2 regions of the Nocardioides albertanoniae genome follow, and region 2 is predicted to be linked to the other one. Evidence: riboswitches for the same ligand, from Rfam matches in the RefSeq annotation. Region 2 holds a riboswitch; the other holds the start of a gene.
The links. Region 2 has a riboswitch for cobalamin ahead of FB381_RS07440 (VWA domain-containing protein). Riboswitches for the same ligand answer to the same signal wherever they lie in the genome.
Positions count from the first base shown of each region.

Region 1: it holds a riboswitch for cobalamin, as region 2 does, so the genes downstream of both, FB381_RS17115 (prenyltransferase/squalene oxidase repeat-containing protein) here and FB381_RS07440 (VWA domain-containing protein) in region 2, are expected to answer to the same signal.

Region 1 covers NZ_VFOV01000001.1:3,567,604-3,577,301, reverse strand. The annotation lists gene FB381_RS17145 (hypothetical protein) at 1-27, opposite strand, end outside; gene FB381_RS17140 (SigE family RNA polymerase sigma factor) at 24-533, opposite strand; gene gatC (Asp-tRNA(Asn)/Glu-tRNA(Gln) amidotransferase subunit GatC) at 674-973, shown strand; gene gatA (Asp-tRNA(Asn)/Glu-tRNA(Gln) amidotransferase subunit GatA) at 970-2,469, shown strand; gene gatB (Asp-tRNA(Asn)/Glu-tRNA(Gln) amidotransferase subunit GatB) at 2,466-3,974, shown strand; gene FB381_RS17120 (NYN domain-containing protein) at 4,104-4,859, shown strand; cobalamin riboswitch at 4,907-5,043, shown strand; gene FB381_RS17115 (prenyltransferase/squalene oxidase repeat-containing protein) at 5,107-6,195, shown strand; gene FB381_RS17110 (hypothetical protein) at 6,189-6,827, shown strand; gene FB381_RS17105 (CbiQ family ECF transporter T component) at 6,824-7,945, shown strand; gene FB381_RS17100 (ABC transporter ATP-binding protein) at 7,942-9,582, shown strand; gene FB381_RS17095 (ECF transporter S component family protein) at 9,579-9,698, shown strand, end outside.
Region 2 covers NZ_VFOV01000001.1:1,555,073-1,564,770, forward strand. The annotation lists gene FB381_RS07420 (13E12 repeat family protein) at 1-424, shown strand, start outside; gene FB381_RS07425 (HAD family hydrolase) at 608-880, shown strand; gene cbiE (precorrin-6y C5,15-methyltransferase (decarboxylating) subunit CbiE) at 885-2,330, opposite strand; cobalamin riboswitch at 2,381-2,533, shown strand; gene FB381_RS07440 (VWA domain-containing protein) at 2,558-4,729, shown strand; gene cobO (cob(I)yrinic acid a,c-diamide adenosyltransferase) at 4,729-5,343, shown strand; gene cobBC (bifunctional hydrogenobyrinic acid a,c-diamide synthase/histidinol phosphate aminotransferase CobBC) at 5,337-7,955, shown strand; gene FB381_RS07455 (cobalamin biosynthesis protein) at 8,033-8,944, shown strand; gene FB381_RS07460 (hypothetical protein) at 9,100-9,459, opposite strand; gene FB381_RS24450 (hypothetical protein) at 9,456-9,587, opposite strand; gene FB381_RS07465 (ribonucleoside-diphosphate reductase subunit alpha) at 9,605-9,698, opposite strand, start outside.

The DNA of each region.
Region 1 (9,698 bases), 2.0 Mb from region 2:
CAGCGTACGCAGGTCGTTGTCGGTCACTGGGTCACCTCCAGGGTGAGGGTCGGGTCGCCGAGGATCGTGCGGAGCTTGTCGAGGGCGGAGGAGGTCTGGCTCTTCACCGTGCCCTCCGAGCAGCCGAGGAGGGCCGCGGTGCGGCGTACGTCGAGGTCCTCGTAGAAGCGGAGGACCACGACGGCGCGCTGGCGCGGCGGCAGCGCGGCGACCGCGTCGAGGAGCACCGAGCGGGTGGTCGGGTCGCTCTCGTGGCCGGGGTCGGGGAGCACCTCGGTGGGGTGCTCGCGGTTCCACGACGCCTTCCGGAACCAGGTCATCGCGGTGTTGAACAGCACCTGCCGGGCGTAGGCGGGGGCGGCTTCGAGCGTGCGCACCCGGCCCCAGCTGCCGAAGGTCTTGGCCAGCGCCGTCTGGACGAGATCCTCCGCGCTGGCGTGGTCGCCGACGAGCAGGTAGGCAGTCCGATAGAGCCGCGGCCAGGCGACCTGGGCGAACTCGTCGAACTGCTGCTGGGTTGGCGGTCTCGCCATCGATCCATCCGATCTCTCGAGCCGATTGTCAGGGATGAGGACGCGGTGGGACCACCGATCGGTTGGACGAGCGGGAAACTCCGCCGAACCGGGCCCGGCCGAGGTGAGAGTTGGGGGCGCTGCCGCCTAGGATGTGCGACATGCCAGAAATCACCCGCGACGAGGTCGCGCACCTGGCCGACCTCGCCCGCATCGACCTCAGCGACGCCGAGCTCGATCACCTTGCCCCACAGCTGCAGGTGATCCTCGAGTCCGTCGCCTCGATCCAGGGGCTTGCCGGCGACGACGTGCCTGCCACCTCCCACCCGCTTCCGCTGACCAACGTCTTCCGTGAGGACGTCGTCACGCCCAGCCTGACGCCGGAGCAGGCGCTCTCCGGGGCGCCCGCCGTCGAGGAGCAGCGTTTCTCGGTGCCGCAGATCCTGGGGGACGAGCAGTGAGCGAGCTGATCCAGAAGACCGCCGCCGAGCTCTCCGAGGCTCTGGCCGCGGGGGAGACCACCTCGGTCGAGCTGACCCAGGCACACATCGACCGGATCTCCGCAGTCGACGGTGACGTGCACGCCTTCCTCCACGTCGACACCGAGGGTGCGCTCGCTCAGGCCGCCGCGTCTGACGCGCGCCGGGCCGACGGCGAGCTGCTGCATGCTCTCGACGGCGTACCGATCGCGGTCAAGGACGTGCTGACCACCACCGGCCTGCCGACCACCTGCGGCTCCAAGATGCTCGAGGGCTGGATCCCGCCCTACGACGCGACCGTGGTCACGAAGATCAAGAACGCCGGCCTGCCGATCCTCGGCAAGACCAACATGGACGAGTTCGCGATGGGCTCCTCCACCGAGCACTCGGCGTACGGCCCGACGCGCAACCCGTGGAAGCTCGACCGGATCCCCGGCGGCTCGGGTGGTGGCTCGGCGGCCGCCGTGGCCGCCTTCGAGGCGCCGCTGGCGCTCGGCACCGACACCGGCGGCTCGATCCGTCAGCCGGGTGCGGTGACCGGCACCGTCGGTGTGAAGCCGACCTACGGCTCGGTCTCGCGCTACGGCCTGGTCGCCCTGGCCAACTCGCTCGACCAGGTCGGCCCGGTGACCCGCACCGTGCTCGACTCGGCGCTGCTGCACGAGCTCATCGGCGGTCACGACCCGCTCGACTCCACCTCCACGACGACCCCGGTGACCGGGCTCGTCGACGCGGCTCGCCAGGGCGCGACCGGTGACCTCAAGGGCGTCAAGGTCGGCGTCATCAAGGAGCTTGCGGGCGAGGGCTGGGCGCCCGACGTGATGGCCAAGTTCGACGAGTCGGTCGACCTGCTCACCAAGCTGGGCGCCGAGGTCGTCGAGGTCTCCACCCCGAGCTTCGAGCACGCCATGGCGGCCTACTACCTGATCCTGCCGGCCGAGTGCTCCTCCAACCTGGCCAAGTTCGACGCGATGCGCTACGGGCTGCGGGTCACGCCCGACGGCAAGACCCCGTCCGCCGAGGCCGTCATGAAGGCCAGCCGCGACGCCGGGTTCGGTGACGAGGTCAAGCGCCGCATCATCCTCGGCACCTACGCGCTGAGCAGCGGCTACTACGACGCCTACTACGGCCAGGCGCAGAAGATCCGCACCCTGATCATCGAAGACTTCAAGAAGGCCTTCGAGCAGGTCGACGTGCTGGTCAGCCCGACCTCGCCGTCGACGGCGTTCCCGCTGGGCGCGAAGCTCGACGACCCGCTGGCGATGTACATGCAGGACCTGGCCACGATCCCCGCCAACCTGGCCGGCACGCCGGGCATCTCCGTCCCGGCCGGTGTCTCCGACGACGACGGCCTGCCCGTCGGCGTGCAGCTGCTGGCGCCCGTCCTCGAAGACGCCCGTCTCTACCGCGTCGGTGCCGCCCTGGAGGCGGCCGTCGGCTCGGTGCTCTCGATCGACAAGCTGGAGGTGGCCCGATGACCGCCGCGACCGATGCCGCGGACCTCGTCGACTTCGACGAGGTGCTGGAGCGCTACGACCCGGCCTTCGGGCTCGAGGTGCACGTCGAGCTCAACACCAACACCAAGATGTTCTGCGGCTGCCCGGCGACGTTCGGCGGCGAGCCCAACACCCAGGTCTGCCCGACCTGCCTCGGCCTGCCCGGCGCGATGCCGGTCGTGAACGCCAAGGCGGTGGAGAGCGCGATCCGGATCGGCCTCGCGCTCAACGGCTCGATCGCGGAGTGGTGCCGGTTCGCCCGGAAGAACTACTTCTACCCGGACATGCCGAAGAACTTCCAGACCAGCCAGTACGACGAGCCGATCGTCTACGACGGCTACCTCGACGTCGAGGTGGAGGGGGAGACCTTCCGGGTCGACATCGAGCGCGCCCACATGGAGGAGGACACCGGCAAGACCACCCACATCGGTGGCGCCACCGGTCGCATCCACGGGGCCGACTACTCGCTGGTCGACTACAACCGCGCCGGCATCCCGCTGATCGAGATCGTGACCCGCCCGATCACCGGCGCCGGTGCCAAGGCACCGCTCGTGGCCAGGGCGTACGTCGCCGCGCTGCGCGAGATCCTGCTGGGTCTGGGTGTCTCCGACGTACGCATGGACCAGGGTTCGATGCGCTGCGACGTCAACCTGTCGCTGTCTCCCAAGGGCTCCGACGATCTCGGCACCCGCACCGAGACGAAGAACGTCAACTCGCTGCGCTCGGTCGAGCGGGCGATGCGCTTCGAGATGTCGCGCCACGCCGGGATCCTCGACGCGGGGGAGGCGATCTTCCAGGAGACCCGCCACTTCCACGAGGACACCGGCACCACCTCGGCCGGCCGGCCGAAGTCGGACGCCGACGACTACCGCTACTTCCCCGAGCCCGACCTGGTGCCGGTCGCTCCCTCGCGCGAGTGGGTCGAGGAGCTCCGCGGCACGCTGCCCGAGCCGCCCGCCGTCAAGCGGGCTCGGCTGCAGGCCGCCTGGGGCTACTCCGACCTGGAGATGCGCGACGTGTGGGCCGCCGGCGCGATGGTGCTGATCGAGGAGACGGTCGCAGCCGGAGCCTCGGCGCAGGCCGCGCGCAAGTGGTGGATGGCCGAGCTCTCTCGATCGGCCAACGACCGCGGTGTCGAGCTCGCCGAGCTCGGTGTCACGCCTGCTCAGGTCGCCGAGGTGCAGAAGCTGGTCGACGCCAAGACGCTGACCGACAAGCTGGCGCGCCAGGTCTTCGAGGGCCTCGTCGCCGGTGAGGGCACCGTCGCCGAGATCATCGACGCCCGTGGTCTCGCCGTCGTCTCCGACGACGGCGAGCTCGGTGCGGCGGTCGACGACGCCATCGCCGCCCAGCCCGCGGTCGCCGACAAGATCCGTGGCGGCAACCAGGCCGCGGCCGGTGCGCTCATCGGCGCGGTCATGAAGGCGACCGGTGGCAAGGCCGACGCCAAGCGCGTGCGCGAGCTGATCCTGGAGAAGCTCGCCTGACGTACGCCGAGTCGGCTCGTCCTGACAACCCAACCCGCCGAGTCGGCGCGTTCTAACGCGCCGACTCGGCGATGGTTTTGGTCAGGATGAGCCGACTCGACGGTGTGTGGCACTGGCAGACTGTCCGCCGTGACCGAGCCCTTCCGTATCGCCCTGCTCATCGACGCCGACAACGCGCCCGCGGCCAAGATCGACGCGATCCTCAACGACCTGGCCGAATACGGTGAGGTGACGATCCGGAGGGCGTACGGCAACTGGACCAAGCCCGAGCTCAAGGGGTGGATCGGGGAGCTGCACGACGCCGCGATCCGGCCGATGCAGCAGTTCGACCTGACTGCGCACAAGAACGCCTCCGACATGGCGCTCGCCATCGACGCGGTCGAGCTGCTGCACGCGGCCACTCCGGATGCGTTCGCGCTGGTTTCCTCCGACTCCGACTTCACGCCGCTGGTGCACTACCTGCGGGAGAAGGGGCAGGCCGTCTACGGCTACGGCCGGGAGAAGACGCCGGCGCCGTTCAAGAGCGCCTGCACCCGGTTCACCGTGGTGGAGAAGCTCGGCGGCGACGCCGACGAGGAGACCGAGGCCGCCAACGGCGAGGGCCGCACGCGCAAGCGGTCCTCGGCGACCACCGGGCAGGCGCTCAAGGGCAACGCACGCCTGATCCAGCTGCTGCGCAACTCCATCGACGCTGCCGCCGACGACGACGGCTGGGCACTGGTCGGCACCGTCGTCTCCCGCATCCGCAACCAGTCCTCCGAGGACCCCCGCAACTACGGCTACTCCACGTGGACCAAGCTCATCAAGGCGATCGACCTCTTCGAGCTCAAGGACGAGGGCACCTCGGCGATCGCGGTCGGCGACCGTCGCAACGTCAGGAAGTGACGTACGTCCGCCTGGCCGCCGTAGGATTGGTCCGATAACTCAGAGCACCATCCACACACGCCGTGGTGGGGGAAGCCGGTCGAATCCCGGCGCTGACCCGCAACCGTAGGCCCGGGCCATCGAGATCGTCTCGATCGAGACCGCCCGAGCGAGCCGGAGCACCTGCCGCGGCCGTGTCTGACCAGTCGCTGTCGTGGAACGCAGCGGGTCGGCCCCGCGCCTCCCGCCCTTACAGCGGGAAGGAACCATGAACAAGACCATCAGGGGCGGCATCGCCGCTCTCGTCGCGCTGAGCGCGCTGTCGCTGGCCGCCTGCGGCGGCGAGGACGCAGACGGTGCCGACGGCGCAGACGAGAAGGCGTACGACACCAAGACGGCCGCGAGCGTGGCCGACTGGCTCGTCGCGCAGGCGCCCGACGGCGTGGCCCGCAACGCGCAGTACGGTACCGACGACTTCGGTCTCAGCGCCGACATCGGGATCGCGCTGGCTCAGGTCGACGGCCACGACGCCGACGTCGAGACGATCGCCAAGGCGGTCACCAAGAACCAGAAGGCCTACACCAGCCCCGGTTTCGGCACCGTCACCTCGGCCGGGTCGACCGCGAAGGCGCTGGTGCTCCAGCAGGAGGCCGACGTGGCCGACTCCGGGCTGCTCGAACAGCTCGAACAGGCCGTCTCCGAGACGGGTCGCATCGCCGACGAGCTCGACCCGAAGAACAAGAAGGCGGCCGACTACGCCAACACCATCGGGCAGTCCTACGCCGTGATGGCGCTGGGCGAGGCCGAGTCGGCCAAGGCGAAGGCCGCCGCCGACTTCCTGGGTGAGCAGCAGTGCTCCGACGGCTGGTTCCGGATCACGTTCGCACCCGACCCCGCCGCGGCCGACCAGGGCTGCGACGCCGACCCGAAGGCGGTGCCCGACGTCGACGCCACCGCGTTCGCCGTGCTCGCCCTCCAGGAGGTCGACTCCACCGAGGCCGAGAAGGCAGCCGCCGCCGGCGTACGTTGGCTGACGTCGACCCAGGCCAAGGACGGCTCGTTCAGCTCGGCCACGGGAAACGTGCCCAACTCCAACTCCACCGGCCTGGCCGGCTGGGCGTTGGCCGAGGCCGACGAGGACGCGGCCGCCGAGAAGGCGGCCACGTGGGTCGCCGAGCACGTCGTGACCTGCGGTGACGACGCCGGCGCGGTCGCGTTCGACGACGCGGCGCTGACCGACGGCAACGAGAAGGGTCTGACCAAGGAGTCCGAGGGGATGTATCGTCTCGCGGCTGCGCAGGCGCTGCCCTCCCTCGAGCAGCTGCCCAAGGGCGCGACCGAGAAGAGCTCGTGCTGAGCGTGCGTTCGCTGGTGGCCCTGGCGGTTCTCGCCGGGGCCACCGCACTCTTCTTCTCTCCGGCCCTCCCGCCGGCCGCGGCGTCGACCGCCGACGCGTGCGACGGCGTCACCGTGGTCGTCGAGCCCCGTGCGCTGGGTGGGGCTCCGGAGGTCGACTGCGTGCGGCCCGAGGAGGGCGACACCGGTGCCGACGTGTTCGAGAAAGCGGGGCATCGGCTCACGTTCGTGACCTCGATGCCCAGTGTCGTGTGCCGGGTCGACGAGCGTCCGAAGGCGGCCGGATGCGCTCAGATGCCGCCCGCAGACGCCTACTGGTCGCTGTGGGTCACCGACGAATCCGGGGCCTGGAGCTACGCCTCCAGAAATGTTACCGAAATAGCCGTGACCTCCGGGCAGGGTGTTGCGTTCACGTGGATAGACGACAATGTCGTTACCGCTCCGGCGACGGAGCTTGGGAGTGCTGTGGGGGCGCCCTCAAGCCCGTCGCCGGAGTTATCTCCGGATGACGCCGCCGAATCCGAGCCGGAATCGGAGCAGAGCTCGCCGAAGCCGCTCCCCGCCTGGGTCGCCCCGACCGGGATCCTCGCGCTGTTCGCCGCCGCCGGAGTCGTGTGGTGGCGCCGACGATGACCACCGTGATCCGCACCGCCGCCGTCGCGCGCCTGCCGCGTGACCTGCACCCCGTCGCCTGGTGGGTGTGGGCGATCGGGCTGGCGGCGTACGCTTCCTTCACGACCAACCCGCTGCTCCTCCTGCTCCTGGTGGGGGTGGTGACGGTCGTGGTCATGGCCCGCCGGGGTGAGCAGCCGTGGGCGAAGGCGTTCCGCCTCTATGTCGGCTTCGCGCTGTTCATCGTGGCGACCCGGGTGCTGTTCCGGGTGCTGCTGGGCGCGGTGCCGGGTCACGTGCTCATCGATCTGCCCGAGATCCCGCTGCCCGAGTGGGTCCTGGGGATTCGGTTGCTGGGGCCGCTCACTCGTGAAGCGCTGCTCGCCGGCCTCTACGACGGGATGCGGCTGGGCGTGATCGTCGTCTGCGTCGGCGCGGCCAACGCCCTGGCCAACCCGAAGCGGTTGCTGCGGTCGCTGCCGCCGGCGCTCTACGAGATCGGCACCGCTGTCGTGGTCGCCGTGACCGTGCTGCCGCAGCTGGCCGAGTCGGTGCAGCGGGTGCGGGCCGCGCAGCGTCTGCGGGCCGGGGCGACGTCTCGGGTGAAGCGGCTGCGCCGCTTCCTGGTGCCGGTGCTCGAAGACGCGCTGGAGCGGTCGATGGCGCTGGCCGCGGGGATGGACACCCGAGGCTACGGGCGCACCGCCGATGTCGGCGCCGGCGCACGTCGGGTCACCTCCACCCTCATGCTGGTCTCGCTCGTCGGCCTCTGCGTCGGCGTCTACGCGGTGCTCGACGGCACCACGCCGGGCTGGCTCGCGGTCACGATGCTGGTGCTCGGCGTCGGTGCTGCGGTCGGCGGGCTCAGCCTGGCCGGGCGCCGGGTCACCCGCACGGTCTACCGACCCGACCGATGGCGCTGGCCGGAGGTCGTGGTCGCCTCGAGCGGTCTGCTGGTGGTGCTCGCGGGCTGGTGGGTCGCCCGCTATCAGGTCTCGGTCGCCTTCCCCGGCGTCAGCACGGCCCCGGTCGTCTCGTTGGCCGCGATGGCCGGCGTCCTGGTCGGGATCGTCCCCGCCGTCACCGCGCCCGCCCCGGCGACGCATCCCCGGACGGCTCGAGAGGAGCTGGTCGCATGATCGAGCTGCGAGGGATCACGTTCACCCCGCCGGACTCGTCCGAGCATGTGCTCAAGGACGTCGACCTCACCATCGAGGAGGGTGAGCTGCTGGTCGTCTCCGGTCCGACCGGTTCCGGCAAGTCGACCCTGCTCGGCGTCGTCGCCGGCCTGGTGCCGCGCTTCTCCGGCGGCGAGCTCGACGGCGACCTCCTGCTCGAAGGCGTCTCGTTCATCCGTACGCCGCCGCGCGAGCGCGCCGGGACGATCGGCTATGTCGGGCAGGACCCGGTGGCCGGTTTCGTCACCGACACGGTCGAGGAGGAGCTGGCCTACGGGATGGAGCAGCTGGGCCTCCCGCCCGCGACGATGCGGCGGCGGGTGGAGGAGACGCTCGACCTGCTCGGCATCGCCGACCTGCGGCAGCGCTCTCTGCGCGAGCTCTCGGGCGGGCAGCAGCAGCGGGTCGCGATCGGCTCGGTGCTGACCACGCACCCACGCGTCGTCGTGCTCGACGAACCGACCTCCGCCCTCGACCCCACCGCCGCCGAGGACGTGCTCGCCACCATCACCCGGCTCGTGCACGACCTCGGCACCTCGGTCGTGCTCGCCGAGCACCGCCTCGAGCGGGTCGTACCTTTCGCCGACAGGATCGCTCTCCTGGTCGGCGACGGATCCCTCACCGTCGGCGAGCCCGCCGACATCTTGGAGACCTCTCCGGTCGCGCCGCCGCTCGTCGAGGTCGGCCGGGCGCTGGGCTGGTCGCCGCTGCCGCTGACGGTGCGGGATGCGAGGCGGAAGGCGAGAGGGGTGGCGCTTGCTGACCGCGTTGGTCTCGACACGCCTCCGCCTAGCGGCTCCGCCGGCTCGACCAGCGGTGTCGTCGGTCGAGCCGTGAGCGCCAGCGAGCGTGTCGAGACCAACACAGTCGCCCTGAGCGCTCGCTCTCTCACGGTCACCCGAGGACGTACGCCGGTCCTGCACGACGTCTCGATCGAGCTGCCCGCGGGGCGGGTGACGGCGCTGATGGGCCGCAACGGCTCGGGGAAGTCGACGCTGCTGTGGACGCTGCAGGGCACCCAGAAGCGCCTGGCCGGCGCGGTGAGCGTCGAGGGCCGGGACCCAGCGGCGCTCGACGCCGACGCGAGACGCGCGCTGGTCGGGCTGCTGCCTCAGACCGCCGCCGATCTGCTTTATCTGGAGACGGTCGCCGAGGAGTGCGAGGCCGGCGGGCCGCGGACCCGCGACATCCTCGACCGACTGGTGCCGGGCATTCCCGACGACCAGCATCCGCGCGACCTCTCCGAGGGTCAGCGGCTCGGGCTGGCACTGGCGCTGATCCTGAGCGCCGACCCGCCCGTGCTGCTCCTCGACGAGCCCACCCGAGGCCTCGACTATGCGGCCAAGCGGGCGCTGTGCGAGATCCTGCGTGACCTGACCGGTGCGGGCAAGGCAGTCCTGGTGGCGACCCACGACGTCGAGTTCGTCGCCGAGGCGGCCGACGACGTGGTGGTGCTCGCCGACGGCGAGGTGGTCTCCGCCGGAGACGTACGCAGTGTCACCGCCGAGTCGCCCGCGTTCGCGCCCCAGGTGAGCAAGGTCTTCGGGCCGGGATGGCTCAACGTACGCGAGGTCGTGGAGGCGGTGACGGGGGAGTGATCCGGTTCTCGCCGCGCACCGCGACCCTGCTCGCGATCATCTCCGTCGCCGGGCTGATGATGTTCGCGTGGCCGCTGCTGCTCCACGGCTACGAGCGCGTGCAGCCGCCGTTCGTC
Region 2 (9,698 bases):
TCCGCTGCCGCCCTGGGGGCGACTGATGGGCCAAGGGTTCGCGCGGCTGCTGGAGACCATCGACCCCGACGCGCTTCCCAGGCATGGCGGCGACGCAACCACGGTCAACGTGGTGATCTCCCTCGACGACCTCCGCAAAGACCTCGGCACCGCGACCCTCGGGTTCGACGACGTCAACGGCCCACGATCTCAGCGGCCGAGGCGCGGAAGATGGCCTGCAACGCCGCGATCATCCCCTGGGTCCTCGGCACCGACGGCCAGGTCCTCGACGCGGGACGTACGAGCAGGTTCTTCCAACCCATCCAGCGCAAGGCGCTCCGGTTACAGCAGAAGTGCTGCCGGGCAGAGGGGTGCGACATGCCGCCGGAGTGGTGCGACCCGCACCACCTGGACCCATGGTCAGCAGGTGGGAAGACCGATCTGAAGGACGGCGTCCTTCTCTGTCCACACCATCACCGACTGGCCCACGCGCCAGCCTTCACCCACGAGCGGTTTCCCGACGGCACGATCAGATTCACCCGCCGACCCTAGACGATCGACCCATGGGCTGACGTGTGTCCCGGCGTACGCGGCTTCGCCGGTCCGGAAGGATCGGCGCGACCGGCAGATCGGGCGGTTCATGGACTTCGTGCTGGTCCGGGAGGACTACGACCGGGCCAAGCCGCACCCGGAGCCCTATCTGGCCGGGTTGAGGCGGTTCGGTGCTACCGCGGAGGAGGCGTTGGTCGTCGAGGACGCCTCCCGAGGACTGGCTTCGGCGGTCGCCGCGGGCATCGACTGCGCGGTCGTACGCAACGAGTTCACCGCGGATCAGGACTTCTCGGCGGCCACCCATCGGATCGACAGCTTGGCCGAGGTGACGGGCATCGTCCGCGCGTGAGCTGCTACTCGGAGCGCTGAAAGGCCCACTGCACGACCGTGCGCTGGGGTGCCCAGCCGCGGAAGGTGCCGATCGAGTCGACGGACTCCACCGAGATCCGGGTCAGCTCGCCGCCGTGCTCGGCGTGCTGCTTCGTGAGGAGCTGCTCGGTCTCCAGGGTGACGCCATGGACGACGATCCGGCCGCCGGGTCGGAGCGCGGAGAGGCAGGCGTCGAGCACGCCGGGGCGGGTCGCGCCGCCGCCGATGAAGACAGCGTCGGGGGTGGGCAGGTCGGACAGCGCGTCGGGTGCGCGGCCTTCGACGACGCTCAGGCCGGGGGTGCCGAGGTGGACGGCGTTGCGGGTGATCCGGGCTGCCCGCTCGGGGTGGCTCTCGACGGCGGTCGTCGTGCACGTCGGGTGCGCCCGCATCCACTCGATGCCCACCGATCCGGCGCCGGCTCCGACGTCCCACAGGTGTTGCCCCGGGGCCGGGGCGAGACGCGCGAGGGCCGATGCCCGCAGGTCGCGCTTGGTCAGTTGACCGTCGTGCTCGAAGGCGTCGTCGGGCAGGCCGGCGACCCAGGTCGTGGGGAACGACTGTGTTGGTCTCGACACGCCTCCGCCCAGGGGCTCCGGCGGCTCGACCGACGGGCCCCCGTCGGGCAGGCCGGCGACCCAGGTCGTGGGGAACGACTGTGTTGGTCTCGACACGCCTCCGCCCAGGGGCTCCGGCGGCTCGACCGGCGGGTGGCCCCCGTCGAGCGGCTCCGGCGGTTCGACCGACGGGCCCCCGTCGGTTGAGCCGGACCCGCGAGGAACGAGCGGGTCCGTGTCGAAACCAACACGGTCGGCTTCACACTCGATCGCGACGATGTTGAGCTGCGGGGACGCGCCCGACCAGGTGGCGGCGGTGGCGGCGCGGGCGGTCTCCGTCTCTGCGCCCAGGTCACCCAGCACGGTCATCGTCGAAGCGTCGAAACCGGCGGTGACCAGCAATTTTGCGATCTTCTCCGGTGTCGAGCCGTCGGATGAGAGGGCGAGGATGCGGCGGCCGGGGGAGCGCTCGCGGGAGACCAGGGAGACGTCGCGGCCGACGAGGCTGACGACCGCGCACGACTCGGCCGCCCAGCCCATCCGGGCGCGGGCGAGGGCGACGGAGGAGACGGCCGGCTCGATGCGTACGGACTCACGCCCGAGGGCCGAGATCAGGGTCGTGCCGATGCCGGAGACCAGCGGGTCGCCGGAGGCGAGCGCGACGACCGAGGTGGTCGGCAGCGACTCGAGCAGAGCCGGCAGCCCCTCGCGCAACGGGCTCGGCCAGGGCTCGCGCCGCTGGCCGGCGACGTCGGGCACCATGTCGAGGTGGCGCTTGCCGCCGAGGAGCACGCCGGCGTCGCGGATCAGCCGCTGGTGGCGTACGGGAATCTCGTCCCAACCTCCGGCACCGATGCCCACGACGACGATCATGGGGCCAGAGGCTACAGTGACCGCACAGTCGCGAGGTGCCCCGACCGCCCAGCCGACGGATCCGTGCAGGAGCCGACGGTGACGGTGCGAAGGGAGAATCTGGGAAGCCGGTGAGAGTCCGGCACAGGCCCGCTGCGGTGAGTCGAGCCCCATCCGTGGGGCCTCGGCAAGTCCGAAGACCGGCCTCGCGACCATCCAGTCAATGCGATAGGGAGCGGGAGCCTCTCATGCCGGTGCACTACCCATTTTCTGCCGTCCTCGGCTGCCAGGCCGACTCTGCCGACGGGCTCGACGACATGGGCCTCGCGCTCGTGCTCACCACGATCTCCCCGGAGATCGGCGGCGTGCTCGTGCGCGGCGAGAAGGGCACGGCCAAGTCGACGGCCGTACGCGGCCTGGCGGCCGTGCTGCCCTCGATCTCGGTCTACGCGGGCGATCGGTTCTCGATCGACCCGGCCGACGGCTCCGCCGAGTCGCCCGACGGTCCGTTCGGCGCCGCTGCGGCCGTGGAGAGCCGGCCGGTGCGGCTGGTCGAGCTGCCCGTGGGGGCCAGCGAGGACCGGGTCGTCGGCTCGATCCACCTGGAGAGCGCGCTCTCGCGTGGAACCGTCGAGTTCGAGCCGGGGCTGCTCGCCCGCGCCCACCGTGGGCTGCTCTACGTCGACGAGGTCAACCTGCTCCACGACCACCTGGTCGACCTGCTGCTCGACGCCGCCGCGATGGGCCGGGTCTCGGTCGAGCGCGACGGCGTCTCCGTCTCGCACGCGGCGCGCTTCGTGCTGATCGGCACCATGAACCCCGAGGAGGGCGAGCTGCGCCCGCAGCTCCTCGACCGTTTCGGGCTCACCGTCGAGGTCGCGGCGCCGCGCGATCCTTCCCTCCGCGCCGAGGTCGTACGCCGCCGGATGGCCTTCGACCTCGACGCCGCCGCGTTCGCCGAGCGGTTCGGCCCGGGTGAGCGGGCGCTGACCGCGCGGATCGCCGAGGCGCGTGAGCTGGTCGGCAAGGTGCGTCTGACCGAGGCCGGGCTGCTCAAGATCGCCGAGGTGTGCGCCGCGTTCGAGGTCGACGGGCTGCGCGCCGACATCGTCACCGCCCGCACCGCGGTCGCCCACGCCGCCTGGGCAGGTCGCTCCGAGGTGACGCGTGCCGACATCCGGCGGGCCGCGCTGCTCGCCCTGCCGCACCGGCGCCGGCGCAACCCGTTCGACGCTCCCGGGCTCGACGAGGACCTGCTCGACCGGATCCTCGGCGACGACGAGCTGCCTCCTGAGCCGCCGGAGGGTGGGCCGGACGATGGCTCGGACGACGGCTCGGGTGACGACTCTGTTGGTCTCGACACGCCTCCGCCTAGCGGCTCCGACGGCTCAACCGACGGGGAAGACAGCTCCGACGGATCGGCCAGCGGGGACGACGGGTCCGACGGGGGAGAACCCCTGTCGGTCGAGCCCGCGAGCGAAGCGAGCGCCGAACCAGACGGCAACAGCGAGACCAACACAGACGCTCCCGCGGACGACCAGCCCCCAAACGAGCCCCAGGCTCCTTCAGGCGTCGCCCCCGAGTCCGTCACCTCCGCGGCTCAGGCCTACCGCCCCCGCCTGCTGACCGTGACCGGCCTCGGCACGGGCCGCACCGGCGGCCGGAGCAAGGCGATCGGCAGCAGCGGCCGCCGGATCGGCGCGACCGAGGGCGGCCGAGGCGGGCTGCACCTCGTCGAGACGCTCAAGGCCGCGGCAGGCAAGCAGGCCGCCCGGGGGCGTACGACCGGACGGGTCGAGCTGCGCACCGAAGACCTGCGCACGGCCATCCGCGAAGGTCGCGAGGCCAACCTGGTGCTCTTCTGCGTCGACGCGTCGGGCTCGATGGCCGCGCGCAAGCGGATGGCACAGGTGAAGGCGGCCGTGCTCTCGCTGCTGCTCGACGCCTACCGGCGTCGCGACAAGGTCGGGATGGTCACCTTCCGCGGCGAGGGCGCCGAGGTGGCGCTGCCGCCGACCGGGTCGGTCGACCTCGCGGCGGCCCGCCTCGACGAGATCCCCGCCGGGGGGCGTACGCCGCTGGCCGAAGGCCTTCTCGAGGCCGCCCGGGTGCTGCAGCGCGAGCAGCTGCGCGACCCCGACCTGCGGCCCTTGCTGGTGGTGGTCACCGACGGCCGCGCCAACTCGCGCACCCATGGGAAGGCTGCCGTGAAGCGCTCGCAGCAGGCCGCCGCGTACGTCGCCGGTCTGGGTGTCACCACCGTCGTCATCGACTCCGAGAGCGGCCCGATGCGGCTCGGGCTGGCGCGCGAGCTGGCCGGTCACCTGGGCGCCGAGCACGTGCCGGTCGCCGAGGTCAGCGCCGAGGCGTTGACGTCGGCCGTGCACGGATACACCACTGTTGGAAAGGGAGCAGCCTGATGCCGAAGGGACAGCCGCTCAACGTGCCCGACGACGGGCTCACCACGCGTCAGCGCCGCAACCGGCCGCTGGTGATGGTGCACACCGGGCCGGGCAAGGGGAAGTCGACCGCCGCGTTCGGGCTCGCGCTGCGCGGGTGGAACCAGGGCTGGCGGATCGGGGTCTTCCAGTTCGTGAAGTCGGCCAAGTGGCGCATCGGCGAGCAGACCGTGCTCGAGCGCCTGGGTGCTCTGCACGAGGAGACCGGCGAGGGCGGCCCGGTCGACTGGCACAAGATGGGCTCGGGCTGGTCGTGGTCGCGCAAGCAGGGCGACGCCGAGGATCACGCCGCCGCGGCCGCCGAGGGCTGGGCGGAGATCAAGCGTTGCCTGGCTGCGGAGACCTACGACCTGCTCGTGCTCGACGAGTTCACCTACCCGATCAAGTGGGGCTGGGTCTCCGCCGAGGAGGTCGCCTCCGAGCTCGCGGCGCGGCCCGGGCGCCAGCACGTCGTGATCACCGGGCGTGACGCCGACCCGGCGCTGCTCGAGGTGGCCGACCTGGTCACCGAGATGACCAAGATCAAGCACCCGATGGATGCCGGCCAGAAGGGGCAGAAGGGCATCGAATGGTGACCCTGCCTCGGCTGGTGGTCGCGGCTCCCTCGACGGGCTCGGGGAAGACGACGATCGCCACCGGGTTGATGGCGGCGCTGCGCGCCTCCGGTCACGAGGTCAGCGGGCACAAGGTCGGGCCCGACTACATCGACCCGGGCTATCACGCGCTCGCCACCGGGCGTCCGGGCCGCAACCTGGACCCGCACCTGGTGGGCGAGTCGCGGGTGGTTCCGTTGCTGCTCCACGGTGCGGCCGGGGCCGACGTGGCCGTCATCGAGGGGGTCATGGGGCTCTACGACGGCCGCCTCGGCACCTCCGGGTTCGCCTCGACCGCTCACGTCGCCGCGCTGACCTCCTCGCCGGTGGTGCTGGTGCTCGACGTCGCCCGGATGTCGCGCTCCGCCGCCGCGATCGCCGCCGGGATGGCGGTCTTCGACCCGTCCGTACGCATCGGGGGAGTCGTGCTCAACCGGTGTCGTCCGGGGCGCAACGCCGACGAGATCACCGGCGCTCTGGAGCAGCACGGTCTGCCCGTGCTCGGGATGCTGCCGCCCGACGAGACGCTGGCGACTCCGTCGCGCCACCTCGGGCTCGTGCCCGTCGACGAGCGGGCGGAGTCGGTCGCGCTGATCGAGCGGCTGGGGGAGCAGGTCGCTGCGCATCTGGATCTTGCCGCTCTGCTGGACGTTGCGCGGTCGGCGCCTGGGCTCGAGGGAGATGCCTGGGATCCGGTGCTGGCGTTGCGCGGGGACGACTGTGTTGGTTTCGAAACGGCGTCGTTCGTTCCTCACGACGCCGGCTCGACCGACGGGGCCACCCCTGTCGGTCAAGCAGCTCCCGTCGGTCGAGCCGCGAGCGCCAGCGAGCGTGTCGAGACCAACACAGTCGAGGACCAGAGTGATCGCCCCGTGATCGCCGTCGCCGGCGGACGCGCGTTCACGTTCCGCTACCCCGAGACCGAGGAGCTCCTGGAAGCAGCAGGCTGCGACTTACACCCCTTCGACCCGCTCACCGACCCCGCGCTCCCCGAGGGCACCAGCGGGATCTACCTCGGTGGCGGCTTCCCCGAGATGTACGCCGCCGAGCTCGCCGCCAACCGGTCGCTGCTCGCCGACCTCCGGACCGCGGTGGAAGCCGGGATCCCGACGGTCGCCGAGTGCGCCGGACTGCTCTATCTGGCCGAGTCGCTCGACGGCACTCCCATGGCCGGCGCCCTCCCCGCCCACGCAGCGATGAGCGAACGACTCACTCTGCGCTACCCCGTCGCAACCGCCGCCTCCGACTCCCTCCTCACCCGCGCCGGCGAGGAGGTCACCGGCCACGAGTTCCACCGCACCGCCACCTCGCCCGCCGCCGGCACCGAGGCGGCCTGGACCGTCGACGGCGCACCGACCGGATTCAGCAGCGACACGGTGCATGCGGCGTACCTGCACGTGCACTGGGCCGGATACCCGCACCTCGCCCGCCGTTTCGCCGACGCCGCACGTTCGTTCGCCCCCGTCGGTCGAGCCGCGAGCGCCAGCGAGCGTGTCGAGACCAACACAGTCCTCTCGAGCGCGACAGTTGACCGTGTTGGTCTCGACACGCCTCCGCCTAGCGGCTCCGGCGGCTCGACCAGCGGGGTTGCTGATCCGCTGCGACACCACGGAGACGTCGAAGTCGGCAAGGGGCTGCTCGACTTCGCGGTGAACGTCTACCCGGGCGAGCGGCCGAGCTGGCTCGACGAGGCGCTCCACGAGTCGCTCGCCTCGACGGCCTATCCCGACGAGGAGCCCGCACGCGCTGCGCTGGCCAAGCACCACGGCCGCGAGCGTGCCGAGGTGCTGCCGACGGCGGGGGCGGCGGAGGCGTTCACTCTCGTCGCGCGAGCACGGCCGTGGCGGAAGCCTGTCGTCGTCCATCCCCAGTTCACCGAGCCGCACGCGGCGCTCGAGCAGGCCGGTCACAGCGTCACCGAGGTGCGTCTGAGCGCCCGGGACGGGTTCGCACTCGACCCGGCCGCGGTGCCCGACGACGCCGATCTGGTCGTCGTCGGCAACCCGACCAACCCGACCGGCGTGCTCCACCCGGCAGCCAGCCTCCGCGCCCTCGTCCGCCCAGGGCGGCTGGTCGTGGTCGACGAGGCGTTCATGGATGCGGTGCCCGGCGAGCCGGAGACGCTCACCACCACCCGCGACGACGGCCTCCTGGTCATCCGCAGCCTCACCAAGCACTGGTCGATCCCCGGTGTCCGCGCCGGCTACGTCGTCGGCGACCCGGCCGCGGTAGGTGACCTCGAGGCCGTGCGTACGCCCTGGTCCGTCTCGTCCACGGCAACCGCCGCGATGCTCGCCTGCGCCACCGAGCGCGCGAGCGCCGAAGCCCGCGAGCGCGCCGAGCGGATCGTGGCCTGGCGCGACCACCTCGAGGCGGGTCTGCGGGCCCAGCAGATCGAGCACGTCCCCTCGACGGCCTCCTTCGTCCTCGCCCGCCCGGGCGCCGGCGTCCGTGAGCTTCTGCGCGACGAAGGCGTCGCCGTACGCCGCGCCGACACCTTCCCCGGCCTCGATCCGGAGTGGGTGCGGATCGCCGTACGCCCGCCGGAGAAGACCGACCGCCTGCTGTCGGCGCTGAGCAGGTGCAAGCGATGACGCCGTGTGCTGCCCAGCGTGCGCCCAGGCGCACCTCTGGCAGCACACCGCGGGCGGTTGGGATTCTCCTTGGGTTTGTGCTTGATCGTCTTGTCGGGGATCCGCGGCGGTTTCATCCGGTTGCCGGGTTCGGCACGGTGGCGGCTCGGGCCGAACGCGCCTGGTATGCCGACGATCGAGCCCGAGGCGTCCTCCACACCGTCACCTTGGTCGGGGGAGCGGTGGTCCTCGGCGCCGCCGCGGAGCGGGTCGTTCCCGGCCGCGCCGGACGGATGCTGCTGACCGCCGCCGCGACCTGGGCGGTGCTGGGCGGACGCTCGCTGGAGCGGGAGGCGCTGGCCGTCCATGCGCATCTCGCCGCCGACGACCTGCCGGCGGCGCGTGAGCAGGTGACCCGCCTGGTGGGTCGCGACACCGCCGCCCTCGACGCCTCCGAGGTGACCCGCGCGGTCGTCGAGAGCGTCGCCGAGAACACCTCCGATGCGGTCGTCGCGCCGCTGGTCTGGGGAGCGATCGGGGGAGTCCCCGGCCTGCTCGGCTACCGCGCCGCCAACACGCTCGACGCCATGGTCGGCCACCACAACGAGCGCTACGAACGCTTCGGCTGGGCCAGCGCCCGGCTCGACGACCTGCTCAACCTGCCCGGCTCCCGGCTGTCGGGCGTGCTCGCGACGGCGGCCGCGCCGAGCGGCGCGGGCGCTGCCGTACGCGCCTGGCGACGTGACGCCGCCTGGCACCCCAGCCCCAACGCCGGGGTCGTCGGGGCCACCTTCGCGGGCGCGCTGGGCGTACGGCTGGGCGGCACCAACACCTACTACGGCACCCGCGTCGAGCACCGCGCCGTCATGGGTGACGGCCGCGCGACCGAGCCCGCCGACATCCCCCGCTCTACCCGGCTGGCCCGCCGGGTCGGCATCGGCGCGGCGCTGGTCGCGGCGGCGTACGTGGCGTCCGGCCGGATCCGCTGGCCGAGCCGCCGGAGCCGCTAGGCGGCCGAGCGAAGCGAGGGCGGCGGAGGCGTGTCGAGACCAACGCAGTTCTATCGGGCGCGGCAGGGGACTGTGTTGGTCTCGACACGCTCGGCCGCGGGCGGCCTCGCGGCTCGACCGGCAGTGGTGGTCGCGGCGGCGTACGTGGCCGTCGCTCAGCGTCCGTGACGGAAGGCCCGAGCCAGCACCGCGGGCGGAGCATCAGCGATGCCTGGTCCGCCCTCGCCGGCCCAGCGGGCCAGGGCGTCGGCGACCCGTGCCGTGCCGACCCGGGCGACCCAGACGGGCCGGGCGCCGCTCCGCCGGCCCTCCGGTGAGGGGCCGACGACCACGACGTCGGCCTTCTCGCAGGGGCCGAGGCAGTCGGCGACGCGCACCGTCGCCGACTCCCCGGCCGCCTGGCTCAGGGTCGTGAGCACCGCCTCGTGGTCGACCCCGGGCGACTTGCGCTCGGTGCCGCAGCAGCATCCGCGGCAGACCGTCAGCGTCGGCCGCCCAGCAACGGGGCGGGTCACCCCTCGCACGCCTCGCAGTCAGGGCCGTTCTCGATCGCGCAGACCTCGGCGTCGCTCCAGTCGTCCCAGCTCAGGTCGTCGATGGCGTCGGTGGTGGTCGTGGTGGTCGGGTTCTCGTTCATGGTCATGCCTCTCGTGAGCCGGATCAGTTCTTGGGGGTCTGCTTGCTGGCCTGGATCCCGGCCCGCGAGCGCAGGTAGTACAGGCTCTTGATGTTCGGGTCGAGCAGCGCGATCTTG